Linked DNA regions of Vulgatibacter sp.. The protein of the gene in region 1 interacts with the protein of each later gene in a pairwise test. Links are inferred from orthologs where the notes say so. Each region holds a gene or a part of one and is shown on either strand. Other genes may lie near its edges. The genes, in order: ACESMR_RS23475 and ACESMR_RS14550.

Region 1 (11,081 bases):
CGACCGGCAGTGCATCGTGAACGCTGCCAACGCCGAATGTGATCTCGCCGAGAACGGCGCGGAGATCACCGGCGACGGCTCCGTGATCCAGAACATCCCGCGCAACTGGGACGACGCCTTCGGCCTCCGCGGCGGCGTCTCCTACTGGTTCACCCAGCGCGCCGAGGGCTACATCGGCCTGGGCTACGACGGGAACGCGGTCCCCGACGAGACCCTCGATCCGGCGCTCATCGACATGACCAAGTACACGCTCGCGATCGGCGGCGAGTTCGCCCTCGCGTCGAACTGGGTCCTGAGCGGCACCTTCACCCAGGTGATCTACAACGAGCGCAACGTCGAGGTGGAGGACGTGACCACCTTCGAAGCACCCTCCGCCCAGCCGAACGCCGCCGGCCGCTACAACCAGTCGGTCAGCGTGCTCAACGTCTACACGCAGTACACCTTCTGAGCTGCGTTACACGGCAGGCAGCAGGGCGGCGTCCGGGAGACCGGGCGCCGTCTTCGTTCCTCGCCTACGCGAATACGAGGCCGCCGAAGCGTACCTGGGCGTAGCGGCTCATCACCGGTAGCTCGGGGAGCCCGAGGCGCTCGAGCTCGCCGCCGGTCTTGCGATCCTGGAGGACCACGCGGCGGCGCGCGACGCGCCTGGCCTCGGCGAGGGCCTCCGCCGCGAGGGGCCGCGGGTCGGCGAGGGCCCGCACCACGTCGAAGCCCGGCGCCGCGGTGGTGGTCTCGCGGAACATGGGATCGAAATAGACGACGTCGTACGAGCGATCGGGGAGCGAGCGGAGCACCTCGAGGTGATCGCCCAGGGTGACGTGCATCCGCGAGAGCGCCGCGTCGATGGGCGCCTCGCCGAAGCGCACGTGCCGGGCGCCATGGCCCGTCACCGCGTGGAGCAGCGCGCTCGCCTCGATCACCTCGACGTGGCCGCCCTCCCCCACCGCGTGGGCAGCGACCAGCGCGTCGGCGCAGGCGCCGCCGGTGCAGTCGAGGAAGCGATCCCCCGCGCGCACGTCGCAGGCGGCGAGGAAGGGATCGGGCTCGACACCTGCGATCATCCGCCGGATCCGCAGCACCGCCATCCCGCCATGGAAGCGCCAGGGCACGGTCATCCCCGGCAGCCACAGCGCCCGGTCGCCGTGGGCCACCGCCAGCACCGCTCGTGCGCCGGTAGTTTCCACCAGCTTCTCCCACCCCTGGCTGCGGCGTTCGACGTAGCGGCAGCCGAGGCGCGCCGCCTCGGCCCGGGCCTCGGCGACGTCAACGGCTTTCGGCCTGCGCGGTGTGGTCACCACCGCCTGGGACGGCTCGATCATCGGCGGGCAGGTACCACAAAATTCGCGCGGGCAAATCGCTTTGCGTCGGAGCGACCCGCAGTGCGCTCAGCCGGCGAGCACGCGCAGCCGCTCTGCCGCCGCCTCGAGGGTCTCCAGCCGCTTGCAGAAGGCGAAGCGGAGCAGCCTGCGCCCCTCCGCCGGATCGGCCGCGTAGAAGCAGCTGGGCGGGATCGCGGCCACGCCCACCTGGCGGACGAGCCGCTCGGCGAAGCTGCGATCGTCCTCCCGCGAGAGCGCGGAGAAGTCGGCGAGGACGAAGTAGGCGCCTGCGGGTACCGAGACGGCGAAGCCCGCAGCGCGCAGCGTGTCGACGAGGAAGTCGCGGCGCGATCGGTACGCGCCCTGCAGCCCCTCCACAAAGGGCTCGTCGCAGCTGCGCAGCGCTTCGGCCGCAGCGATCTGCAGGGGCGTGGCGGTGGCGAAGGTGAGGAATTGATGCGCCGCCTGCGCCGCTGCCACGAGTTCCTTCGGCCCGGTGAGCCAACCGATCTTCCAGCCGGTGAAGGAGAAGGTCTTGCCGAGGCTCGAGGTGGTGAGCGTCCGCTCCCGCATCCCCGGCAGCGTGGCGAGAGGAACGTGCGCTGCGCCGTAGGTGAGGTGCTCGTAGACCTCGTCGCAGAGCACCAGCAGGTCACGCTCGACGCAGAGCGCGGCGATCGCCTCGAGCTCCGCGCGGGTGAAGACCTTGCCGCTGGGGTTGTGGGGCGAGTTGAGCACGAGGAGCCTGGTGCGCTCGCCCACCAGCGAGCGCAGCGCGTCCACGTCCAGGGCGAAGTCGGGGAAGCGCAGGGTGAGGCATTTCGCGGTGCAGCCTGCGAGCGCCACCGCCGCCGGGTAGCTGTCGTAGAAGGGCTCGAAGAGGATCACCTCGTCGCCCGGCTCGAGCAGCCCGAGGATCGCCGCGGCGATCCCTTCCGTGGCGCCGGTGGTCACCGCCACCTCGCTCGACGGCTCGAAGCGCTGGCCGTACCAGCGCGCGCGATGGGCTGCCACCGCTTCGACCAGCGGCGGCAGCCCCATGGAGCGGGCATATTGGTTGTGCCCGCCCCGCAGCGCCGCCACCGCCGCCTCGATCACCCGGGCCGGTCCTTCGAAATCGGGAAAGCCCTGCGAGAGGTTGACCGCGCCGTGCTCGAGGGCGAGGCGCGTCATTTCGCTGAAGATGGTGGTGCCGAAGGGGCGGAGGCGGCTGGTGATCATCAGTTGCTGCCGGCGGGCGGGATGGGCGGGCCGTGGGGCTGGTCGTCGGCCGACGTGCAGATGCCGCCGAGGGTCACGTTCGCTGCAGCCGCGACGTCGGACGGATCGAAGGGCAGCCCGGTGCCGTCGAGGACCTCGCAGCTGCCGCCGTCGACGGTGACGCGCAGCCCGGTGCCCCCCGACCGCGGAACCTTGCGCGCGATGCACTTGCCCTTGAACTGCACCTCGATGAACGGCTCGTCGTAGAGCTCGCTGCCCGCGTTGAGCGGCGGGAAGGAGGGCGTGCCCGAAGCACCGCTGACCTGCAGCACGATCTGGGCGCCGTCGAGATAGGCCTTCGGGTCGTTGCCGGTGATCTGGAGGGTGTCCTTGTCCTTGCGCGCCCAGAAGCGGACGCGGACGAAATCCGCCTCCTGCGTGACGAGAGCAGACGGGAAATAGAATTCGCGATTCATCGAGAGATCCCCCTGGCAATGCGTGCGCGCCATACCGGACGTGTGGCGGTGTCGCACAGCATAGCCCTCACCCGAGGATCAGATCGAGAGGACGAAGCGTGCCGCCGCAGCAGCGGAACGCTCCTGCCGCACCTTCGCCACCGCCGACTCGAAGGCAGCGGAGAGATCCGCTCCCCTGCCCAGCGCGTCGTAGAACGCCGCGGAGAAGAGCAGCGCCACCTCGTCGTCGAGCGCGTCCTGGTACGAGACCACCGCCCGGGCCCCCGCCTCGAGGAAGGCCCAGCCCAACCCCGCGCCGTCGCGCTCCCGGTCGACGACCGTGCCGCCGCTCCTGCAAGCGGAGAGCACCACCACCGGACGCCGCTCCCGCAGCGGCATCTCCAGGATCGTCGCGACCTCGAGGCGGCCGAGCTCGCCGCCGAGCAGCAGGTAGGAGGCAGCGCCCTTGCCGAGACGGGCTTCGCCGTGCACGCCGAAGTGGAGCAGGCCGTACGCCCCCGCCTGCGCGAGGACGGCGGCGGGTGTCGCCGCCATGCCGCGCAACTCCCTCGAGCCCGGGAACGCACCCCGTACGATCGCCGCCTCCTTCGGCGCTGCGGGGAGGAAGCCGAGACCGCTCCGGAGCTCGACGGGCTGCGGGCTGTGCACCGCGAGAGCTGGACCGCTCGGCTGCGCAGCCGGCCACGGCCGTTCGGGCCCGCTGGATGCAACCAGCGCCACCCCTGGCGCTTCGTCGCGCAGGCGCCTCCAGAGCGCGGCGGAGTCGAGACCGGAACGGTCGAGGAGGCTGATCCGGCGAACGCCAGCGGGGCAGGCGCCATCCTGCAGCGGCGACAGCGGCGCATCGCCGCGGAGCAGCCTCGTGCCCTCGCTCGTCGCAACCCAGAGGCCCCAGCCCACGTCGAGGCGGGTCTCGGCGACGAAACACTCGTCCGGCGCCAGCTCCCGCAGCTCGGCGCCGCCGAGAATCCGCCAGAAGGCAGCGGCGTCGGCCCTGGCTGCATGACGCTCGGCGAGGGCCAGCCGGGTCGATCCGGTCTCGGCCCACATGCGCTGCGCGGCGAGGGGCGAGGGCGCGTGCGCGACCTGTTCGTCCGCGACGGCGACCGCCTTCTCGAGGAAGCGCAACGCCTCGTCGTCCTTCCCTTCTGCAGCGGAGACGCGGGCGAGCAGCTCGAGCGCCTCCACGCGGAAGTTCTGGAGATTGCGCGCCTCCTCCTCGGCGAGCACCCGCTCGAGGAGCGTGCGCGCGTCCGAGAGCCGGACCTGCTGCAGCCGGATGCGTGCGAGGCTCAGCCGATTGCTCTGCAGCACCGGCACGATGCCCGTCTCCTCGGCATCCTCCCGGGTCTCGTCGAGGACGCTCGCTGCGCCCTGGAGATCGCCGCGGTCGAGCCGGATGTCCGCGAGTGTCCGGCTCGCGATGAGCGCCGTCCGAACCACCTGCACCTGCCGGGAGAGCAGGAGCGCTTCCCTGCAGAAGACCTCGGCTGCGCGCAGCTTTCCCTGCAGCATGGCGAAGAAGCCGGCGTTGACGAGGGGTGTCGCGCTGCCGACGGGATCCCGGCGCATGCCGCGGGCCGAGTCGATCGCCAGCTCGGTTGCCTCCCGGAACGCGCCGGTGCGCCAGGCGAGGAGCGAGCGCTTCGAGACGAGCTCGGCGCGCCGGACCGTCGCCGTCTCGGGGAGCGCCTCCGCGGCGTGCCGCCATTCCTGCTCGGCTTCGTGGAAGCGGCCCTGGTGGACGAGGAGCGAGGCGAGGTCCGAGCGGGCGAGAACCACCGCTTCGACGCAGCCCTCCCGGAGGCAGATGGCAGCGATCCGCTCGTAGAGGCGCCGGGCAGCGGCGACGTCCTGTCGCTGGACCGCGTCGTAGAGCGCGAGCCGGTTGAAGCGCAGCGCGATGAGCGGATCCGACACCTCTCCCAGCGCCTCGAGGGCGCGCAGGTCGGCGGTGCCGGAGAGGACCTTCTCCCGTTCGCGGGTGTAGGCCTCGCTCCAGCGGCGGCGCTCCCTCCACGCCGCCGCGTCCAGCGATTGCAGCCGGGTGAGGAGCGCCGCCGGCAGCCGCTCCCCGCGCTGCAGGAGTTCATCGAGCAGGACCGCTGTCGCCGGATCGCCCCGCAACGCGGCGAGCGCATCGGGACCATCGAGGTGGGCGATCGCTCCTTCGAATTTCGCGAGGCGCAGCTCCAGATCGCCGGGCGGCGCTTCCGCCGTGGCGAGCGCTGCCGCGCGCTCCCGCGCCTCCGCAGCCCAGGGACCCGCCGGCTCCACACCGAGAAAGGCCTCCCACGCCTCCGCAGCCATCCGCGTCAGACCGAGATGCTCGCGCACGATCGCCCGGTTGAAGAGCACCGCGGGATCCAACGGTGCCAGCTCGAAGGCGTGTTCGATCGTCTCCAGCGCCTCGACGCCCTGCGCACGGGCGAGGAGCAGGAGGCTGCGCTCGTTGAGGGTCTTCGCCTCGGTGGGGAGCCCGGCGAGATGCTTCTCCGCCCGGTCGAGATCACCGGTGTCGCCGCGCCAGAGGTAGAGCTGCGCCAGCGCCAGAGGCAGGTCGCCTGCCTCCTCGTCGTGGTAGAGCGCCGCCAGGACCGGCCCGTACGCCTGGAGCTTCTCGCCGCCGCGCCAGGGGCGCCATGGCAAGCCGAGCGCGCTGCGCCCCTCGGACCAACGGGCTTCCCCGAGGAAGCCGCCGAGCACCTCCGCCGGCGAAGGTGGGAAGAGCCGCGGCCAGATCAGCGCCGCCAGGGCCGCGCCGATGAGCACGGCGGTTGCTGCGATCTTTGCTGCGACGCCTCTCACACCCGACCTCCACCAGTCGGCGCAGTGTAGCTGCGGGTGGCGGCGCTTTGAACCGAGCGCTTCAGAACGAGAGGAGGAAACCCTCCGCGGCGGCCGCCCCGTGCTCCTTCCGCACGCCGGCGAGCGCCGCCTCGAAGGCCGCCGAGAGCCCGGCGCCCCTTGCGATCGCCGGATAGAAGGACGCGGCGAAGGCGAGTCCGACGTCGTCGCGGAGATCGTCCTGGTGGGCAATCACCGCCCGCGCGCCGGCGTGGAGGAAGGCCCAGGTGAGGCCGGCGCCGTCGTTCTCGGGATCGGCGCTGCGGCCGCCGCTCCTGCAGGCGGAGAGGACCACCACCGGCCGCTTCTCCCGCAGCTGCAGGCCGAGCACGTCGACGACCTGGAGCCGCCCCGCCTCCCCGGCGAGGACGAGGTGCGAGGCGGCGCCGGTCTCCATCCGCCCGTCGCCGTGGACCGCGAAGTGGAGGAGGCCCGCGCGCCCTGCCTCGGCACGCACCCCTGCAGGCGTGGCTGCCTCGTAGCGCAGCTCGCGAACCTCGGGGAGCGTGGCGGCGATCGATGCCGCCTCCCGGGCGGCGCCGTAGAGGAAGGCGAGGCCGCGGTCGCTCTGGGTGGGCCTGGGGCTGTGGACCACCAGCGCAGGCCCCGATACGCCGCCGTCCGGCCAGGGCTGGAGCGCGTCGCCGGCGAGGAGCACCGCCACTTCCGGGTGGAGGCGTCGCAGCACCCGGGCCATCGGCGCTGCGTCCGTCGCCATGGTATCGAGCAGCGTGATCCGCCGGGTGCCCGGGCCGCAGCGGCTGCGCGCCAGCAGATCGACCGCGGGGACCGCCACCGGGACCACCTCGAAGAACGCGTTGGATCGCGTGGCGACGAAGAGCACCGTCCTGCCCGCAGGAAGACGCGTCGGCGCGACCAGGCATTCGTCTGCTGCCAGCTGCCGCCTGCCCCGGGGCGCGAGGATCTCCCAGCCCGCACCGACGCCGTCGAGCTGCCCCCGCAGCAACGCCAACCTGCCGATCGAATCGGAAGCCGCAGCGCCCACCCGCTGCCGTGCGAGCGGCGAGGGGAGGCGCGCCGCCTGCGCGGCGACCTCCGCTGCCTCCCGCTCGAGCTGCGCCGCTGCGCCCCGCAGCTCGCCCTGCTGCTCCAGGGCGCTTGCCCGCGCCTGCGCGAGCCGGATCCGGTGGCGGGGGTCGAGCCCCTCGCCGAAGCTGCGCTCCGCCTCGTCGAGAAGCGCGAGGGCCTCCGCCGGCCGCTCCTCCTCGAGGCGCACCAGGGCGAGGCCGAGGCGGTTGGCCCCGAGCACGGGGGGGACGGCTGCTGCCTGCGCCTCCGCCCACGCCACCTCGAGCACCGCCGCCGCCTCCTCGAGCCGCCCCTCCTCCCGGAGCGCCGCGGCGAGGTTCGCCTGCGCCTTCTGGGCGAGGCGGGCGATGCCCGCCCGCTCCGCGACGCGGCGGGACTCCCGCGCGAAGGCTGCCACCACCGAGGGCATGCCGCGCCCGGCGAGGTGGTGGGAGAGGTTGAGCAGGGAGGCGGCGAGGGGGTGGTCGCCAGCAGCCAGCTCGGAGAGACGCACCGACTCGAGGAGGAGCTCGACCGCCTGCTGCTCGGCGCCGTAGCCCTTCGCGACGATCGAACGCTTGGTGAGAAGCTCCGCGCGGCGCACGTGCGCATCCTGCGGCAGCGCCGCGAAGGCGGCGTCGAAGGCCCGCTCCGCCCCGTGGAAATCCCCCTCGCCGAGGAGGAGGTTGCCGAGATCGCTCCGGGCGAGGATCGCCTCCTCCCCGCAGCCGAAGCGCCCGCACCGCTCGAGGAGCCGCTCGAGCAGCTCCCTGGCCGCGGCCCGCTCCTGCCGCTGCAGCGCATCGTAGGCAGCAAGCTGCAGGTAGCGCACCGCGAAGATCGGCGCGTCGGTTTCGGCGAGCGCGGCGAGCTTCCGATGATCGGCCCGCCCCTCCATCACCCGGGTGTACCAGGAGCGGTACACGCCGCCGAGGCGGCGGTGCTCCGCCCACTCCGCCTCGCCTGCGTCACGCAGCCACGCCACCGTGGAGCGGACCAGCGGATCGGAGGTGGGTCCGTTCTGCTCGAGGAGCTGCCGCGCCTCGCGCTGGCGGCGCCACGCATCCAGCGCCGCGGCGTCTTCGACGAGATAGAGGCTCCGGACGATCCGGGACGAGCTCCCGTTCCGCGGCGCCTTCTCCAGCGGCCGCTGCAGCCGCTCCATGCGCAGCTGCGCCTCCGCTGCCCAGGGTCCCGCCGGCTCCACCGCGAGAAAGTGCCGCCAGGCAGCCTCGGCCTCGCCGCGCAGGTGGAGCTGCTCCAGGACCAGCGCCCGGTTGAAGCGGGCCGCCGGAAGGCTTCCCTCCTGGGCGATGGCCCGATCGATCGCTGCCAGCGCCTCGATTCGCCTGCCGCGGGAGAGCTCCACCAGCGCCCGCTCGTTCCACACCACCGCACTCTCGGGCTGCGCCTCCAGGATCGCCTGCGCGCGCTCCGCATCCCCCGCCCCGCCGCGCCACACGTATTGCTGCGCGAGCGCCAGCGGCTGGGTGGGGTCGTCCTGCGCCGCAGGGGCGTAGAGCGCGGCGAGGAGCCGCTCGTAATCGCCGAGCCGGGTGGTGCCGCGCCACGGCCGCCAGGGCAGCGGCAACGCGCTGCGTCCCTCCGACCAGCGGGACGGGCCCATGAACGCGCCCAGCGCCTCGACGGCGCCGGGTCCATGGAGCTGTGGCCAGGCCAGCGCCCATGCGAGGGCAGCCAGCGCCGGCACGAGTGCCAGGATGGTCGTGCGCATTCCCCGCATCGGCTCTCCCCCTACTCCGAGCCAAGGATCCGCGCACTCTACCCCACCCGCCGATGCAGTAAAGCGCCTGGGAGGGAAAGCAAGCGGTTGTCGCCTACATCCCGGAGGAGGCTACACTGCCCGACCATGCGATCCGACGAGACCAGGCCCGAGCCAGCCGATCCCTGGGGGGTGCACGGCACCGACCCCTGGTATTTCTGCGTCCGGCTCCTCGGCGCGCGCTACGCCTTCGCCGCATCCCTCGCCACCGAGGTGGTCCGGCTCGGGCCGATGACGCGGCTCCCCGGCGCCCCCTCCTTCCTCTGCGGCGTCTTCCAGCACCGCGGCGAGGTGCTGCCGGTCTTCGACGTGGCGCAGCTCCTCGGCGAGCGCCCCACCCCGCTGGCCAGCGGGGGCCGGGTGGCGCTGGTCCAATCGGGCCCCTACCGCCTCGCGCTGGTGGCCGAAGCGGTGGAGGGCCTGGTGCAGATCGCCGACGCGCAGCTCGAGCCGGCGCCGCAGGGAAGCGGCGGCCTCCTCGAATTCGTGGAGCGGGTGGGCGCCGACGCGAAGGGGCCGGTGGCGCTCCTCGATCTCGAGCGGCTGATCGAATCGGCCCGGGAGCGGAGCGCCGCCGCATGAACGGGCACCACGCCGACGCACCGGTGCTCCTCTTCACGCTGGGGGGCAGGCGCTTCGCAGCCCCGGCGGTGGACGTGCGCCGGGTGGCACGCAGGGGCGACGCGCCCTTCGCCGGCGGCACCGCGCTCGGCGCGCCGCGGGACGGAAGCAGGGGACTGGTGGTGCGGTGCGGCGACGGCGAGGCCGCGCTGGCGATCGACGAGGTCCACGGGATGCTCACCGGCGCCCGCCTCCACCGGCTCCCAGCCCTGGTGGCGCACCTGCTGCCGCGGGGCGGGATCGCCGGGCTGGTCGAGCACGAAGACGAATTGCTGCCGCTATTGGATCTGCCCGTCCTCCTCCGGGACCGGGCGGAGGATCGGGGCTGACGATGGCGCGGAACGAAGTACGGGGAACGGGGACCACGCGGAAGCGTGCGGTGCGCAAGGCAGCCGTCGACGACACCGGCAGGATCGAGGCGGTGCTCGAGGCGCTCGCCACCGGCAGGTACGAGGCGCGGGTCGACCTCGCCTCGATCGAGGATCCCAAGCTCAGGCGCCTCGCCGAGATGACCAACGCGGTGGCCGATCACGCCACGCAGGAGCTGCAGACCGCGCGCGAGCGCAACCGCAGCCTCCGCCACGGCGTCGGCGACGCCCTCGAGGCGGTGGAGCGGGTGGTGGCGCAGGGGCAGCTCTCCGGGACCACGGGGATCCAGGATCCGGATCCGGCGCTCGCCCCGCTGGTGAACGGCCTCGAGCAGCTCCTCTCGACCCTGCGTGCCTTCACCCTCGAGATGCGCGAGGCCTCGCTGCAGATCTCGGCGAGCTCCTCCGAGGTGCTCGCTGCGGCGACGCAGCAGGAGAGCTCGATGGCCGAGCACGCCTCGGCGATCCACGAGACCACCGCCACCATGGAGGAGCTCAAGGGCGCCTCCCACCAGATCGCGGAGAACGCGCGCACGGTGGCCTCGGTGGCGGAGCAGACCCTGGGCTCCGCGCAGAGCGGCGAGGGCTCGATCCGCGGGCTCCTCGAGAGCGTGCAGCGGATCACCGACAACGCGGTGGTGGTCCACGACGCGATGAGCCGGCTGGCGCGGCGGGTCGAGCGGATCGGCAGCGTGGTCGAGGTGATCGACGACATCGCCGATCGCTCCGATCTGCTCGCCCTCAACGCGGCCCTCGAAGGCGCCAAGGCGGGGGAGGCGGGCCGCGGCTTCTCCATCGTCGCCGCGGAGATGCGCAGGCTCGCGGAGAACGTCCTCGTCTCCACCAAGGAGATCAAGGGGCTGATCGGCGAGATCCGCGAGGCCACCGAGAGCGCCATCGAGGCGAGCCACAAGAACCGCAGCGCCGCCGACGACGGCAACCGGCAGGGCCAGGCGGCGATGACCAGCGTGCAGGAGATCGTCGCCGGCGTGCAGGAGACCAACGACGCCGCCCGGGTGATCCACCTCGCCACCCAGCAGCAGCGCACCGCCACCGAGCAGGTGGTGCAGTCGATGGCCGAGGTGGAGATCGCCACCCGCCAGGCGCAGGAAGGTGCGCGCCAGTCCTCCCACGCAGCAGCCGGTCTGGCGCGCCTCGCCGAGCGGCTCTCCGCCCTCGTGAAGCGCTTTCACGTCCAGTAAGAGAGTCCCATGAGCGCGGAAGCGATCCGCCAGAAGCTCCTCGGGCGATTCCGGGAGGTGGCCCGCGACAGGGCCGAGCGCCTCTCGTCCGCGCTGCACCGTTTCGACGGTGCGGGGCCGGACGTGCTGGAGGAGCTCTCGCGCGAGCTGCACACGCTGAAGGGTGAAGCCCGGATGATGGGCTTCATGGGGATCTCGAAGATCGTCCACGCCGCGGAGGATCTCCTCGGCGCCGG
Region 2 (16,179 bases), on another replicon or contig:
TCGGCCTGCCCCGGGCGGTGACGCCGCGCCGGGATGCCCGGGTCGCCTCGGTGCTCGCACCCAGGGGGCTCGCCGCGGCGGTGCTGGCTTCGGTGCCGGTGCAGGCGGGGATCGCCGAGGGCCAGGCGATCGAGGCGGCGGCGGTGGGGGCGATCCTCTTCAGCATCACCCTGGCGTCGGGGCTCGTCTTCGCGATCGATCATCCCTTCGTGCAGCGGCTCTACGAGCGCTTCTTCCGGGGCTATCCGGAGGCGGTGGAGGTGGCGGCGGAGGCAGCCGGCGGGGCGGTGGTGGCGATGGTTCCCGCCGCTGCGCCGCAGCCCCACGAGATGGCGGAGGTCGCTGCGGTGGCGCTGCCCCACGAGGTGGCGACCGAGGCGCCTTCGCCCTCGGCTGGTGCAGTGGCGGCGCTCGAGGGGCCTGCAGCGCGGGACCCGCTCGCGGAGCCGGACCCGTCGCTCCCGCTCTTTCCCGACGGGCGCAAGGAAGCGGGTTGAGCTGCGTCTTCTGCAGGATCGTGCGGGGCGAGGTGCCCGCTGCGATCGTCTGGGAGGGGGAGGACGCCCTCGCCTTCCTCGACCACCGGCCGCTCTTTCCCGGCCACGTGCTGCTGGTGCCGCGGGCCCACCACGAGACCCTGGTCGATCTCCCGGCGGCACAGGTCGGCCCCTTCTTCGTGCAGGGCCAGCGGATCGCCGCGGCGGTGGAGCGGGTGGTCGGCGCGCAGGGCACGTTCGTGGCGATCAACAACCGGGTGAGCCAGAGCGTGCCCCACCTCCACCTCCACGTGGTGCCCCGCACCAGGGGCGACGGGCTCAAGGGCTTCTTCTGGCCCCGGCATCCCTACCGCGAGGACGCGGAGCGGGAGGCGGTGGCTTCCGCGCTGCGGCAGGCGCTGGCGCCGTAGCTCGTCGCGCGGAGGTGGCGCAGCGGCGGCGATGGGTTATCTATGCCGCGATGCGCTTCTACGAGACGACCCACGGCGTCTACTTCGACGACCTCGACGCCTTCCAGATCCTCCACAACGCGCGCTACGTGCTCCTGATCGAGCGGACGATCGGCTCCTTCTGGAAGCAGCTCGGCCAGCGCGGCGGCCTCCTCGACTTCGCCGCCAACCCCGACATGAGCCACCTGGTGCGGGCCAACCACATCCAATACGACCGGCCGGTCACCGGCGTAGGCGAGGTGCGGGTGCGGATCTGGGTGGAGAAGCTGGGGAGCACCAGCCTCACCTTCGGCTTCCGCGTGCTACCGCTCGACGAAGACGTCGACTACGCCACCGGCAGCAGGGTGCTGGTGCGCATCGATCCCGAGACGCGCAAGCCCGTGCCCTGGACCGACGCGCTGCGGGAGAAGCTCGCGCCCTACCGCCGGGATCTGAAGCGGGAAGGGTGAGCGCGAGCGAGGGCTGAGGGCCCAACGCGCCGCAGCTTTCAGCGCCTTGCGGCGAGGAAGGAGAGCAGCTCCTCGATCACCGCCGGATCCACGTGCGCGCCGATGTCGCCGGGGCGGATCTTCATCCAGTCCGGGTTGTCGATGCAGTTGAGCGCGTGGGTGACGCAGGGAACGATCCGGGTCTCGTGGGGCGAGCGCTCGCCGAAGTGCGCTGCCCAGGCCTCGGTCTCCGCCTGCGGCACGTTCCAGTCGTAGCCGCCGGAGAGGACGAGCAGCGGCCGGTCGAGGGCGGCGGCGAGGGCGGGTGCCTCCTCGCCGAGGCGCAGCCAGGAATTCCAGTAGGCGACGGGCAGGCCGCCGATCCGCGTGCCGGCGAAGGTTCCCTCGTGGAGGGCGGTGACGTCCGCCGCGATCGCGCGCACGTCGGCGAGGGCGGCGTCGATCTGCGCCTCGCTCGCGCCGGTGGCGACGAGGATCTCCTCGAGCTTCTCGGCCTGCTGGACGAGGGCCCTGTCGATGGTGACGAAGGGCGCGGCGAGCATCACGCCGGCGCGGAGCTGCGGGTGGTCGGTGAGGAGCCGGGGGGCGTAGCTGGCGCCCTTGCTGTGTCCGACGAAGAAGAGCCGCTCGGCGTCGACTTCCGGCTGGGTCGCCAGGAAGGCGAGGCCGCCCTCCACGTCCTCGACGAAGGTGTCGATGGTGACGGCGTCGGGGTCGATGGCGGCGTAGCCGTTGTCGGCGCAGCCGTTGAACGGGCCGCAGCTCCGCTTGTCGAAGCGGAGCACCACGAAGCCTGCGTCCTGCAGCGCCTGGCCGTGCTCGGCGAAGACGGGGATCTCGACGCCGAAGCTCATGCCGAGCTGGCCGCGGAGGGTCTCGTCCCGGTCGTTGGGGCCGCTGCCGTGGGCGAAGATCACCGCCGGGAGCCGCTCGCCCTCCACGTGCGCGGGGATCTGGAGCGTGCCCACGTGGAGGAAGCCGTCCGCCGCTGCGGAGGCGAAGGAGACCTCGCGGCTGCTGGCGTCGACGGGGGTGCCGGTGGCGCCACCCGAGCCGCCGTCTCCACCGGCGCCCCCGCTGCCGCCGGCGCGGGGCTGGAGCGCAGCCTGGCTTCCGCCGCAGGCTGCGAGCAGGATCGAGAGAAGGACGTAGCGAACGCAGCGCATCTTGGCACCCCCATGCAACGACGCGCGCTGGCTCAGATCGCCAGGAGCGCCAATTTGGTCAGAATCTCGGCGGCGACGATGCCGCCTACCGCCGCAGCTGCCAGCCGCGCCCCGCGCAGGCCGGCGGCGGTGCGCATTCCCGTGACCAGCAGGGCCACGAACCAGGCCACGAAGGGCAGGGTCAACAGCGCGACGACGACGACCGCGGGCGGGACCGCTCCCTGGTCCACCTGATCGAAGCGCGCGCCCACCCCGCCGACCAGCGCTGCCGCGAGGACCAGGGGAACGCGGGCGACACCCACCGCGGCGAGGAAATCGACGAAGCGCCCCTGCCGGGCCACGAGCCGGGCCGCCCCCCAGAGGACCAGCGCGGTGGCGGGCCAGGCGAGGAAGTGATCGACGAGCGCCACGCTCCACGGGACCTGCGCGTCGACGAGGTGGAGATCGAGGGCGCCGTCGAAGCGGATCCGGAGGAGCGAGAGGAGCAGCCCCGCCGCCGCTGCAGCCACGCCGACGAGGAGGGCTATGTGGGTCGGGAGCAGCTCGAGGGGCTGGAAGAGCCAAAGGCCTGGCCGGGCCCGGGGCCGGCGCAGGGCGGCGAGGAGCCGCTCGGCCTCCGCCGGCGCGAGCTTTCCTGCAGCCAGCATCTCGAGGATGCGCTGGTGCTCGCCGCTCATTCGAGCTCCTGCAGGCGGCGCGCGCCTTCCTTGACGGTCATCGTGCCGCCGGCGATGGCGTCGAGGATCCGGCGGCGCTCCTTCTCGGGATCGCTGGTGGGCACGGTGAGCCGCGCGATGATCTCGTTCAGCCGGTTGCGGACGGTGGGGTAGCTCTGCCCGCGCAGCTGCCCGAGCTCCTTGAGGCTTCCCGAGGAGCGGACGAAGGCGAGGACGAAGTCGAGGTCGTCGCGGGAGAGGCGGAGGAGCTCGGGAAATTCGAAGCGCCCCTCGAGCTGCATCTCGCAGCGGGCGCAGGCGAGTCGCGTCACCTCGAGGGCCGAATCGCAGGCAGGGCAGGCGGTGGGCAACCGGGACATGGACCCTTTTTCCCACTTCGCCTTCATTTTCGTCAATCGGACTTCAATAAAATTGAAGTTCGACTTTGCGAACCTGCGTCACCCCGCCCGGCGGCTGCGCTCGTCCTCGTCATCGTCGAGGCCGAAGAAATCGCGGATCCGCTCGAGCAGATCGAGCTTGGCCGCGGCGAGCTTCTGCGGCTCGATGGTGCGGTCGAGGTTCTCGCGGATGGCGCTGATCTCCATCCGCCTGCGGGCGAGGTGCTCGGCCAGCGACTCGGCGAGCTGCGGGCGGTCCCGCACCACCTGCTCGAAGGCCGCCTTGTCGAGGCGGTAGCACTCCGCGTCGTCGAGGGCGACCACGGTGGCGGAGCGGCGGGCGCCGGTGAGGAGCGACATCTCGCCGAAGAAGCTCCCGGCGGCGAGGCGCGAGACCTCGCTCTCGTGGCCGCTCTCCGCGCGGATCCGCACGCTCACCTCGCCGGCGACGAGCAGGTAGAGCCAGTGGGCCTCGGCGCCCTGCCTCGTGATCGTTTCGCCTGCGGCGAAGGGCACGTAGCTGAGGTCGGCTGCGAGCCGGCGGCGGTCGTCGTCGGTGAGGTCGCGGAAGAGGTCGACCCGGGCCAGCGCGTCGCGGCGGCGCTCGCGATCCGCTTCGCTCTTCTCCACCTTCCGCTCGTTGCTCTCCTCGGTGAGGAAGACGGCGTGGGCGGGCATCGAGAGCGGGATGCCGGCGCGCTTGAGGGCGAAGGTGACGCGGACCCGGACCACGCTGTCGATGGCGTCGTCCTGCGCTGGGTCGGTGAGCCAGTAGCGGACCGCGTAGCGGGCGTAGCTCTCGCCGAGCTCCAGCAGGATGCAATTGGGCGCGGGATCGGCGGCGACGTGATCGATCGGCCCGCTCCGCAGCGCCGATTCGACCACCCGGATCACGTCGCCAGGTCCGGTGCGGAAGTCGACGTTGAAGTGGACCCAGCGGCGCCAGCGCACGGGCCTGCCGTCGCGGCGGCCCACCACGGTGACCTGGTTCTTCACCAGCGAGCCGTTGGGGACGAAGACCGTCTCCCAGTTGCGGGTCTCGATGGCGGTGTAGCGCCAGCGGATCTCGGTGACGCGGCCGGCGAGCTGGCCCACCTGGATCCAGTCGCCGATGCGGATCGAGTGATCGGACTGCACGGCGAGCCCCGCCACCAGGTTGCCCAGGGTGTCCTGGAGGGCGAGACCGATCACCGCGGTGACGATGGCGGAGGTGGTGAGCAGGCCCGAGACGTCGTAGCCCACGCGGCTCGCGACGGCGAAGAGCGCGGCGATGCCCGCTGCCGCCATCAGCACGTCCTGGAGGATCTTCGGGAGCGCGAGGTGGAGACGCGGCAGCACCACCGAGAAGAGGAGCGTGCCGAGGATCCCCACCGCGGCGAGCGCCGCGCAAGCCAGGGAGGCGAGGCGGAGGTCGCGGTGGACTTCGGGCTCCGTTCCCCGGAGCAGGACGCCTGCCACCAGCAGCGCCAGGTGGGCGAGGGTGAGGAGCACCATGCCGCGCACGCGGCGGCGCTGCGCCGGCGGGGCGAGGTTGCGGATGAGCGGGATCGCGAGGGCCAGCCCCGCGAGAAGGAAGGCGGTGTAGTCGGCGCGGGCTTCGGTGGCGAGGGCGGACCAGAGGGGCATGGCGGGGCGGTTCCGGCCTCGGGGGCATTGGGGGAGGGAGCGCCGGACTTCCCCCAGCATGCAGGAGGCGCCGTCCCGCACCAAGCAGGAAGGGGGCGCACGGCAGCCTGCCGGCTGGGCCGGCGTGGTGGGGGGCGTGTCCACCGGGGGCGCTACGCCGGGGCACCGCCCGCCGGCCCGGGGGGGCCGATCGGGAGCGGCGGCCCTACTTCTTGAAGCGGAGGTGATGGTGGCGTCGCTGGGAGAGCTCTTGTGTGCCCACACCGAGGAACTGGTCGAGCGCTGGTACCGGCGCTGGCTCGAGGAGGGGCCCGCACGGCCGGACCTCACCGAGGCGGTGCTCAAGGATCACCTCGCCGTCCAGCTGCGGGCCCTGGGGGAGGCGATGGCCTCGGGGGAGCTGTCGGTCGAGTCGGCGGGGGCGCTCTGGAAGGAGCCGGGCAGGCTCGCACCGGAGGACCGGGTTCGCGACGACGTCCCGATCGAGGAGCTGGTGCGGGAGTACGCGTTCGTGGTGGAGGAGATCCGCTCGTGGCTCGAGGAGCGGGGGGAGACGGTGCCCTTCGGCGAATACTCCCTCTTCTCCGTGGCGATCTTCGAGCTCACCGCCGAGTCGGCCCGGCGCTATGCGACCTACCAGGCGGAGCGGGTGAGCCGGGAGCGCTCGCTCTACCTGGCAGGTCTCGCCCACCAGCTGCGGACCCCGATCTCGGTCCTCCAGCTCTACGTGCAGCGGGCCGAGCGGGGCCTCGACCTGAACGAACCGGCCACCCTGTCCCGGCTCCGCCGCACGGTGCGCCGGATGGTGCGGCTCGTCGATGCGGTGCTGCGGCTCGAGCGCTTCCGCCCCGAGGAGCTGCCGGTCCACCCCGAGGAGCTCTCGCCGGCGCAGGTGGTCGATCAGCTCGTCGCCGACTACGAGCACGACGCGCACCGCAAGGGGCTGCGCCTCGACGTGAGCGGCAACCGGTCGCTGCGCATGGAGGCCGACCCCGACCTGCTGGCCGACGCGCTCGGCAACCTGATCGAGAACGCGATCAAATACACGGAGCACGGCTTCGTTCGGGTGTGGCTCGAGGAGGAGGAGCGGCAGCTCGTCTTCGCCGTCGAGGACTCGGGGCCGGGCATGAGCCCGGAGCGGCGCGACAGCCTCTTCCAGCCGGTGCAACCGGGCAAGCCCGGTGGCGTCGGCCTGGGGCTCACCATCGCCCGGCGGGCCGCCCTCGCGCAGGGCGGCAAGCTCGTGGTGGAGAGCGAGGAGGGGCGGGGCACGACCTTCCGCCTCTGCCTGCCGTGGAAGGTCGAGGCCCGCGCCCCTGTCGCCGAGGTGAAGGAGGCGTAGGGCACGCCGCCGACGCGCCTTCAGCGGAAATCCCGGGAGCCCGGCAGGTCCTCGGCAGGGCCGTGGAGCGCGCGGAAGCGCCGGGCCTTCACCGTCGCCACCCCGTCGACGTTCTGCAGCGGCCCCTCGATGAGGAGCAGGGGACTCGCGAGGATCGTGGTCCGCTGCTCGTGGAAGAGCTCCGGCTCGATCACCGCGTTGGCAAAGCCCGTGTCGTCCTCCACGGTGAGGAAGACCATGCCCTTCGCGGTGCCGGGGCGCTGGCGGATGATCACCTGCCCGGCGATGCGCACCCACCTGCCGTTGCGCTCGGCCAGCACCGCGCCGGCGCGGGTGACGCCGAGGGCGTCGAGCTGCGGGCGCATCCGCTGCACGAGGTGGGGCCCGACGGTGAGGCCGGTGGCGCTGTAGTCGGCGAGGGTGCGCTGCAGCTCGCTGAGCTCGGGGAGCGGCGAGGGTCCTGCCGGCGGCGGCGGCGCCAGCGGGCCGCCACCTGCCAGCGCCGCGCGGACCTCCCAGAGCGCCTGGCGGCGGGTGAGGCCGAAGGCGGCGAACGCCCCCGCCTCTGCGAGCAGCTCCGCCCGGCGCACGTCGAGCAGGGCGCGGTTGCAGACCTCGGAGACGGTGGCGAAGGGCTTCTGCGCGCGGGCGGCGACGATCCGCTCCGCCGCCTGGGAGCCCAGGCCGCGCACCGATTCGAGGCCGAGACGCACCTCGAGATCGCCCAGCACCTGCGCCTTCGCGTCGGAGAGGACGACGCAGGGGGTGCGCACGTGCACGCCGTGGCGCTGCGCGTCCTTCACCAGCGTCGCCGGCGCGTAGAAGCCCATCGGCTGGTTGTTGAGGAGCGCCGCGAGGAAGACCGCCGGGTGGTGCACCTTGATCCAGAGGCTGGCGTAGACGAGGAGCGCGAAGCTCGCAGCGTGGCTCTCGGGGAAGCCGTACTCGGCGAAGGAGCGGATCCCGACGATCACCTCCTCGGTCGCGTCCTCGCGGAAGCCGTTGCGCTTCATGCCCGCGCGCAGGCGATCCTCGAAGCGCTGCATCATCTCCTTCGAGCGCTTGTGGCTCATCGCCCTTCGCAGCTCCTGCGCCTCGCCGCCGGTGAAGTCGGCAGCCACCATGGCGATGCGCATCAGCTGCTCCTGGAAGAGCGGCACGCCCATGGTCCGCGCCAGCACCGGCTCGAGGGAGGGATGCGGGTAGGTCACCTCCTGCCGACCGGCGCGGCGGGCGAGGAAGGGATGGACCATCTTGCCGACGATGGGGCCGGGGCGGATCAGCCCCACCTCCACCACCAGGTCGTAGAACTTCCGCGGCTGCATCCGCGGGAGCGTCGCCATCTGGGCGCGGCTCTCGATCTGGAAGACGCCCACGGTGTCGGCCCTGCAGGCGGCGTCGTAGACCGCGGGGTCGTCCGGCGGGAGCTGGGAGAGATCGCAGGGCTTGCCCCGGGCCTCTAGGATCTTCACCGCGTCCTCGAGGGCGGCCATCATCCCGAGGCCGAGCAGGTCGATCTTGATCAGCTTGAGCTGCTCGCAATCGTCCTTGTCCCATTGGAGCACGGTGCGGTTGGGCATCGACGCGGGCTCGAGGGGCACGATCTCGTCGAGGCGCCCCCTGGCGATGATCATCCCGCCGGAGTGCTGGGAGAGGTGGCGCGGCAGCGATTGCAGCTCGCCGCAGAGCTGGAGCAGCTGCTCGAGGCGCTGGTCGGTGGTGCGCAGGCCCGCGCGCTCGAGCTGCGCCTGCGGCTCGTTGCTCTCGTCGCGCCGGTACTCGAAGTGGGAGTGGCCGCGGGCGAGCTTGTCGATGGTATCGGCGGGGATCCCCAGGACCTTGCCTACCTCGCGCACCGCGGATCGGCCGCGGTAGGTGATCACCTCGGCGCACATCGCCGCGCCGGCCCGGCCGTAGCGCTCGTAGACGTATTGGATCACCGCCTCGCGCCTGTCGCCGGAGGGCAGGTCGAGATCGATGTCGGGCCATTCGCCCCGCTCCTCGGAGAGGAAGCGCTCGAAGAGCAGGCCCATGCCGATGGGATCGACCGCGGTGATCCCCAGCGAATAGCAGACCGAGGAGTTGGCTGCGGAGCCGCGGCCCTGGGTGAGGATCCCCTTCTCGGCGCAGAAGCGGACGAGGTCCCAGACGATGAGGAAGTAGCCGGCGAGCTCGAGCTTGCCGATGAGGGCGAGCTCGTGCTCGATCTGGGCGCGGACGCGGCCGTCGAAGCGCTTGCCGTAGCGCTTGCGGGCGCCCTCGAAGGCGAGGCGCTCGAGGAGGGCCTGCTCGGTGTCGCCGGGCTCCACCGGGTACTTCGGAAATTCGTAGGGGAGCGCGTCGAGGGTGAAGGCGCAGCGCTCGGCGAGCTGCACGGTGCCGTCGATGGCGTGGGGCAGATCGGCGAAGCGCCGCTCCATCTCCTCCGGCGGGTGGAGGTGGCGATCGGCGTTGCGGGAGAGGAGCGTCCCGGCGGCGTCGAGGGTGACGCCCTCGCGGATGCAGGTGAGCAGATCGAGGATGCGGCGCTCGGTGGGCAGCGCGTGGCGCACGTCGCCGGTGGCGGCGACGAGGAGGCGGTGCTTCTCGGCGAGGGCGAGCATCTGCCGGTTGCGGCGCTCGTCCCTGGGATCGAGGTGGCGCTGCACCTCGGCGACGGTGCGCTCGCGGCCGAGCCTGCGCACCACCCGCTCCGCCGCCTCGACGTCGGCGCAGGCGCCGAGGAGCGCGGTGAGACCGTGGGCGTGTTTCGCCAGATCCTCGAGGGAGACGGCGTGGGTGCCCTTCACGTGGCGGGCGTGGGAGCGGGTGTAGAGGCGGCAGAGGTTGCGGTAGCCGTCGGCGCTCTCGACGAGGAGGCGCACCGAGCCCACCCCCTGCACGTCGATGTCCCCCGCCACCAGCGGGCGGACGCCGGCGTCCCGGGCGGCGGCGTGGAAGCGGGGGCTGCCGTAGAGGCCGCCGTGGTCACCGCAGGCGATCGCGCCGTAGCCCAGCGAGGCAGCCTGCAGGGCGAGGTTTTCGGGAAGCGAGGCGCCGCGGAGGAAGGAGAAGGCGGTGCGGGCCCGCAGCTCCACGTAGCGGACGCGGGCCTTGTGCCGCGGCGCCGCAACGGGGCGGGAGCGGAGCTGCTGCTTCTCGGCGATGCGCTGGTTGGTCTCCCAGGTTCCCATCTCGCTCCTTCCCGTCCGCGCGGCCCGCTCACGCTTAGTCGTACCTGCCCACCAGCGACCAGCTGCCGCTCACGCAATCCTGCGCGAGCCGGTAGACCGCGCCGTCGGAGAGCTCCACGTCGAAGGTGTCGCGCTGCACCGGGCGCTCGTGCCAGCCGGTGTCGAGGCGCCAGGGGCCGGCGAAGCCGACGATCCAGCCGGCCACCGCGCCGGCGCGGATCGCCTGGGGCCCCTCGCGGCCCATCCGCACCTCCGCCTCGAGCGGTGGGCGGAAGAGGCGCAGGCCCGCCACCCCTTCCGCGACGGGGCCCAGGTCGGGCTCCTCCTCCGGTGGCGGCGGTGGATCGAAGCGGGAGATGCGGTAGCCCTCGGGATCGTGGCTCTCGCGGAGCAGGGGCATGCCGATCCGGTCGTCGCCGACGATGGAGGCGACCTTGGCCACTGCGGTGGCGAGCTTCTCCGGCGCCACGGTGGGCAGGCCGAAGAGGCGGAGCTGCTCCCGCCGCGACCGGGCCGGCGTGGCCAGCACCCGGATCCCGCGGATCGCGGCGTTGGGGGGCTTTCGCTCCAGCACCGAGCGGCAGAGGGCGAGCATCGAGCCCACGTCGCGGGTGGGGGCGGCGAGCTCCACCGGCAGGAGCGACTCGCCCGCGGGATCGAGGAGGAGCTTCAGGGTGAGGCCTCCCACCGCGACGCCGTAGCAATCGAGGCGGGAGACGAGCCGCTCGAGCGCCGGGCGGATGACGAAGAGGAGCCCCTCGATCGCGAGGATCTCGAAGTCGAAGTCGCAGCCCTCCTCGAAGGTCTCGGGCTGGGGCCTGGGCTGGAGGGGCTCGTCGTCGTGGCCGGTGGCGAGGCGGTGGACCCGCACGCCCTCCTCGCCGAGGCGGGCGCCGACGCCGTCGATGGGCAGGGTGGCGAAGGCGCCTGCGGTGGCGAGGCCCCAGCGCACCAGAGTCTCGCAGAGGCGGGGCGAGGCGCCGATGGCGGCGAGCGGCAGCGGGGCGAGGAAGGTGCGCTCCCTGCCCTTCGGGATCACCTCGATCCCGGCGCCGCGGACGGCGGCGATGGTGGCGAGGTGCTTGCCGCCTGCGACGGAGGCCTGCGCTTCGAGATCGAGGCGCGAGGCTGCGGCGACCAGCGCCGAGGCGATGCCCCGCTCGTCGCCGTGGAGGCGCGAGAGCCCCTCGGCGTCGATGAGGGCGAGGCCGGGGCGCACCTCCTCCACCCGCGGCGCCACCGAGGCGGCTGCGTCGAGGACCGCCTCGCGGGTGGCCTCGACGATCTCGGGGGCGACCCAGCGCACGGTGAGCTGGGGGCAGAAGGCGAGCGCGTCGCCGACGCCCATGCCCGGGGTGACGCCCTGGGTCCGGGCCTGCACCGAGACGTGGGCGATGCGGGCGCGGGCGCCCTCCCCTTCCGCCACCGCCAGCGGGATCCCGGCGAGGGTGGGCTCCGCGCGGAGCAGCGCCTGCAGGGGGAGATCGGGGACGAAGAGGCAGCCGATCCTCATGGGGGATCCTCGTCGGCGGTGAGGTACCAGGCCTTGCGGCGGGAGGCGGCGGGGTCGTCCGAGATCCGGGCGGCGCCCGGGAGCGGGTCGCGGATGCCGGTGGGGAAGAGCTCGGGGGCGCGGAAGAGGAGGCTCGCCTCGCCGGGGGAGAGGCCGAGCTTGTTGCGCTCGAGGGCCACGGTGATCTCCAGCCCCTCGAAGGTCCTGCCCGGGCCCTGGCCGAGGAAGCGGGCGCGGGCGCGCTTCGGCCGCAGGGAGGCGGTGGCGAAGGTGCCGGCGCCCTCGCCGCCGAGGACGAGGAAGGAGGCGCGGGCGGTCTCGGCGTCCCGGGAGAGCCGCAGCCAGGCTGCCTGGGAGATGGTGTCGTCCTTCGGGTCGGGGCGCTTCTTGCGGATGGCGTAGGGCTCGAAGTGGAGCTCGTCGGGGGGCGCGCCCTCGCCGGGGGCGGTGCGCACGAGCCGGGGCTCCTGCGGGCCGGAAGGCTCGACCACCCGAAGCGCCTGCTGGGCGGGCTTGCGGCCCCTGCCCCGGGGCTGCGCGGGCCCCAGGTCGAGGATCACCAGGGAGAAGGCGCCGGAGGCGAGGAGCGCGTCCGCGGCCCGGACCGCGTCCTTGTGGGTGGTGGGCCTGCACCAGAGGGTGCGGCCGAGATCCACCCCTGCGTCTGCGGCGCTCCTGGGGTCGAAGGCGTCGGCCCGGTCCACCAGGGCGGCGAGCCTGCCGCTGCTGGTGAAGCGGGCGAGGATCTGCTGGGAGAGGGCGGTGCCGAGGGCGCCCTGCACCTCCCCGATCTCGACGATGCGGCCCTGTGGCAGCCCGCCGCCGAGGAGCCGGTCGAGCTCGCCCAGCCCGGTGGGCAGGGTCGGCGGGAGGCGGTGGGCGAGCTCCTCCGGCGTGACCAGCGCGCGGGTGCGGCGCAGGTCACTGAGCAGCTGGCTGAGATCGCGGGCCGGGAGCGCCACGGTGGTTTGCACCTCCGCAGCGATCGTTATGAACAAACGTTCAGGCAGTCAAGGAGGGACGCTGAACTCGGGAGCAGTATGCCCCCGGACCCGGGGGGGATCCAGCCACCCGGTTGGGCGGGGACGCTTCCGCGGGTCGGTTTTCTACCCCAGCTCGGGAGGGTGACACGATCCGCAAGGATCGCTTTGCTACCCCGGCTCGGGAGGGTGACACGATCCGCAAGGATCGCTTTGCTACCCCGGCTCGGCAGAGGCGCACGATCCCGCGGATCGCACCGGCGTCAGTGCACCACCGTCACGCTGCGCCCCGCGTGGTGCACCACCCGGTCGCTCACCGAGCCCACGAAGAACCGGCCCACCGGCCCCATGCCCCGGGCGCCCATCACGATCAGGTCCGCGTTCCGCTCCGCCGCCTGGGCGACGATGGTGTCGGCCGGGTTGCCGTACTCGATGATCACCTCCACCCGGTCCCGCGGAAAGCCCTCCGCCTGCTCGCGGATCGCCTCCCGCAGCTTCGCCATCTCCTCGTCGGTGGGCTGCCGGTGCGCCACGCCGTAGAACTCGGCGAAGCCGACGTTCACCATCGGGATCGGCTCGAGCACGTGGAGCAGCGTGATCCGCGCCCCGGTTGCCCCCGCCAGCTCCCTGGCGAAGCCCGCCGCCCGGCGCGACCCTTCCGAACCATCGACCGCCACGAGAATGTGCTGGATCACGACGAGCCTCCTTCCGGCCTTCCCACCGGAGAAGTAGGCCCCGGCGGCACCATGGGCAATCGCGCGCCGCGCCGAAATGCGTCCTCGCCGACACCCCATCCTGCTGCGCCCGGCCGATGGCGGCCCGGCCCCGATTGCGCTACGAAGCGCCGGTGGACGATCTCCAGCAGCGCCGCCTCGAGCAGCACAAGCTCCGCCTCTCGTGGATGCCGTGGCTCTACTTCTCCCTGAAGCCGAAGCACCGCAGCTGGGCCGAGGCCTGGCAGCGCGAGGTGCAGCAGTCCTTCCGGGACCTCGAGACCATCGAGATCGCCGAAGGCTGCTTCGTCGCCCCGGAGGCGAAGCTCTTCGCAGAACCCGGCCGCCCGATCCGCATCGGCCCGGGCTGCGCCATCGCCGCCGAGGTCTTCGCCCACGGCCCCATCGACCTCGGCCCCGGCGTGAGCCTCAACGCAAGAGTGACGCTGGACGGCGGCGCCGCCGGGATCCGCATCGGCGAGGGGACCCGCATCGCCTCCGGCGCGACCCTCTACGCCTTCGACCACGGGATGGCCCCCGATAGGACCATCCGCTCCCAGCCGGTGCGATCCCGCGGGATCGTGATCGGCAGCGACGTCTGGGTCGGTGCCAACGCCGGCCTCACCGACGGCGTCACCGTCGGCGACCACGCGGTGGTGGCGATGGGCGCCGTGGTCACCAAAGACGTGCCCGAATGGGCCATCGTCGGCGGCACGCCTGCCCGGGTGATCGGCGACCGCCGCGACAAGCCGACCCTCGGCTTCAAATAGCCGCGCGGGGCCCGCCATGAAAAAGAGCCCGCCCCCCGGTGGGCGGGGAGCGGGCTCCAAGCGATGCCTGCGGGTTCCAGGTGTGCGGATGCGCCACGAGCGATCGCGCCGCCACGTAACCTCCCCAGGACGTGGCGGCTGCTGCGCCGGAGACGCTCCGGCACAGCGTTCCCCCCCTCCCGGTCAGTTCCGGGTGGCGGTCATCGTGAAGGCGCCGCTGCCGCCGCCCTGGTTGCCGTCGACCACCAGGGTGAGCCGCTGGCCCGCGTGGACCTTCACCTGCGCGGTGAAGGCCATGCCCGTCTGCCAGGTGGAGGCACACGCCAGGTTCCCGCCCGAGACGTCCCCGCCCCGGATCTCGAGCATCGGCTGGAACTCCGCCGAGAGCACCTCGAACGAGTAGGTGCCGGCAACCGGCGCGATCCACTGGTAGACCTTGTCGAGCTCGCCCACGCCGAAGCCGGCGCAGCTCGAATCCTCGCGGTCGTTCCCGGCGCCGGCGGTGGTGTCGCTGACGCTGAGCGGCCAGGTGCTGCCGAGGAAGACGTCGACGCCGCTCCCGCTCACGGTGCAAGCAGCGGCGGCGCCGCAATCGCTGTCGAGGCAATCGGCGGAACCGTCCCCATCGTTGTCCATGCCGTCGTCACAGAACCCCGCCTCGCTGGCCATCGCGGCACAGGCGGCAGCGGCGGCGCAGTCGGCGTCGGCGCAATCGACCAGCCCGTCGCCGTCGTCGTCCGCCCGGTCGGCGCAGGCGGTCTCGCTGGCGGGCGCGGCGTCGATGTTCAGGGTGAAGTCACCGCCGAAGCTGGAGCCCATCGCCATGTAGTTGGCATAGGCATCCACCGCGACGAGGTAGCTCTCGCCCTGCACCACGTCGAGGAAGAGCCTCGAGCCCAGGCTGCCGCCGGCGTCGTCGTTGCAGCCGAGCTCCGTCGGCGCGCCGCAGTCGTTGGTGTAGGCAGCGACGATGGTGTCGTGGGCCGAGCCGACCGTGTCGAAGACGTAGCGGCCGGTGGTCGGCGCGGTCCACTGGTAGATCACCTCGCCGTGCACGTCGACGCCGCAGCTCGGCTGCACGTTGCTCATCCGGGCGAAGTTGTTGCCGCTCTCCGTCACCGGAGAGGTGCTCCCGAGGAACTCGTCGACGCAGGCGAAGAGGCAGACGTCCTCGTTGGCGCAGGCCGGGTCGAAGCAGTCGGCGCTGCTGTTGCCGTCGTCGTCGACGCCGTTGCCGCAGACTTCCGCGGCGGCGGCCTCGTGCACGCGCAAGGTGAAGCTGCCGTCCCAGCCCATCGAGTCGACGAGGAAGACGAACTGCTCCCCTGCGGCGCTGGCGGTGACGAGCGCCGAGGCGGTGTTGATGGTCATGCCCATCGGATCCGGGTGCTCGGTGGGCGTGGTGCAGCTCAGCTCCATCCCGTCGCAGTTGTTGCCCAGGAAGACGGCGAGCGCAGGCTGGAAACCCTGCCCGTCGACCTGCGCCACGAAGGTGCCGGCGGCGGGTGCAGTCCAGAGGATGCCGGCATCGTTGCCGCCATCGGGATTGCACGAGGCCGGGGTGGTGTCGCCGGCGAACCAGGTGTCGCCCATCTGCTCCGCGGGCAGGCTGTCGAAGAGGTCGAAGTCCACGCAGCCCTGCGCCGGGCAGAGCGGGTGGCCCGCGCAATCGGCGTCCTGGCAGTCGGTGTCCCAGTCGCCGTCGTCGTCGACGCCGTTGCCGCAGAGGTCGCCGCCCTCCATCGCGGGCGCGGTGGTGAGGTGGAGCTGGTACGCGCCCGAGCTCCAGCCGTCCACGACGATCCGGTAGGTGGTACCGGCGAGGCCCTCGAAGGCGATACGGGAGGCGAGGCTGCCCGCGTCGTCGTTGCAGAGGATCTCGAAGCCGTCGCAGGTGCCCGGCTCCTCGTAGATCGTCACCACGGTGTCGATCTCCGAGCCGGTGGTGTCGATGATGAAGAAGCCGTCGTCCGGCGCGGTCCAGAGGTAGACGCGGTCCTCCCCGCCGTCGGCGCAGTAGAGCGAGGCGTCGTCGCCGCCGCCCTCGGTGGTGCCCGAGAGGTGCACGGGCAGCGCCGAACCGAGGTCCGCCTCGGCGCAGGCGATCAGATCGCACGACGCGGCGCACTCGTAGTCGGCGCAGTCGGCGGCGCCGTCCTGGTCGTTGTCGAGGCCGTCGTCGCAGACCTCGACGCACGCCTCGGCGCAGTCGGCGTCGTCGCAGTCGATGTCGGTGTCGCCGTCGTCGTCGATTCCGTTGTCGCAGATCTCGCCGCAGGCAGCGTCGTCGGCGCAGTCGCCGTCCTCGCAGTCCACCGCGCCGTCGCCGTCGTCGTCCTGGCCGTTGCCGCAGATCTCCTCCGGCGCACAGGCGGGAACGTCGGCGCAATCGCTGTCTTCGCAGTCGGTGTCGCCATCGAGGTCGTCGTCCACCCCGTTGCCGCACT

What was found.
Region 2: the proteins of ACESMR_RS23475 (region 1) and ACESMR_RS14550 interact in binary tests that used the Escherichia coli proteins (3 or more experiments, as listed by UniProt). The link is inferred for Vulgatibacter sp. from one-to-one orthologs.

Annotation. Positions count from the first base shown.
Region 1 is NZ_JAWLCN010000017.1:38,971-50,051, reverse strand. What follows is about bases 464-3,355. They hold ACESMR_RS23475 (methionine aminotransferase), read right to left. Parts: upstream 2,541-3,355; coding sequence 1,386-2,540; downstream 464-1,385. Other genes in these bases: ACESMR_RS23465 (CHAT domain-containing protein), read right to left, coding at 3,074-3,355; ACESMR_RS23470 (hypothetical protein), read right to left, coding at 2,540-2,995; ACESMR_RS23480 (class I SAM-dependent methyltransferase), read right to left, coding at 513-1,319. Outside these bases: ACESMR_RS23485 (OmpP1/FadL family transporter), read left to right, coding at 1-448; more of ACESMR_RS23465, read right to left, coding at 3,356-5,803; ACESMR_RS23460 (CHAT domain-containing protein), read right to left, coding at 5,865-8,606; ACESMR_RS23455 (chemotaxis protein CheW), read left to right, coding at 8,742-9,236; ACESMR_RS23450 (hypothetical protein), read left to right, coding at 9,233-9,604; ACESMR_RS23445 (methyl-accepting chemotaxis protein), read left to right, coding at 9,607-10,845; ACESMR_RS23440 (response regulator), read left to right, coding at 10,855-11,081. UniProt on the Escherichia coli protein: Shows aminotransferase activity with methionine and histidine as substrates, and to a lesser extent also with phenylalanine.
Region 2 is NZ_JAWLCN010000005.1:198,621-214,799, forward strand. Bases 6,404-10,141 are described here. They hold ACESMR_RS14550 (error-prone DNA polymerase), read right to left. Parts: upstream 9,757-10,141; coding sequence 6,604-9,756; downstream 6,404-6,603. Other genes in these bases: ACESMR_RS14545 (sensor histidine kinase), read left to right, coding at 6,404-6,583; ACESMR_RS14555 (hypothetical protein), read right to left, coding at 9,791-10,141. Also shown: ACESMR_RS14510 (cation:proton antiporter), read left to right, coding at 1-497; ACESMR_RS14515 (HIT family protein), read left to right, coding at 494-907; ACESMR_RS14520 (acyl-CoA thioesterase), read left to right, coding at 958-1,395; ACESMR_RS14525 (alpha/beta hydrolase family protein), read right to left, coding at 1,434-2,561; ACESMR_RS14530 (YIP1 family protein), read right to left, coding at 2,594-3,238; ACESMR_RS14535 (DUF2089 domain-containing protein), read right to left, coding at 3,235-3,597; ACESMR_RS14540 (cyclic nucleotide-binding domain-containing protein), read right to left, coding at 3,676-5,241; more of ACESMR_RS14545, read left to right, coding at 5,471-6,403; more of ACESMR_RS14555, read right to left, coding at 10,142-11,269; ACESMR_RS14560 (hypothetical protein), read right to left, coding at 11,266-12,231; ACESMR_RS14565 (universal stress protein), read right to left, coding at 12,513-12,944; ACESMR_RS14570 (acyltransferase), read left to right, coding at 13,151-13,732; ACESMR_RS14575 (hypothetical protein), read right to left, coding at 13,916-16,179. UniProt on the Escherichia coli protein: DNA polymerase III is a complex, multichain enzyme responsible for most of the replicative synthesis in bacteria. This DNA polymerase also exhibits 3' to 5' exonuclease activity. The alpha chain is the DNA polymerase catalytic subunit.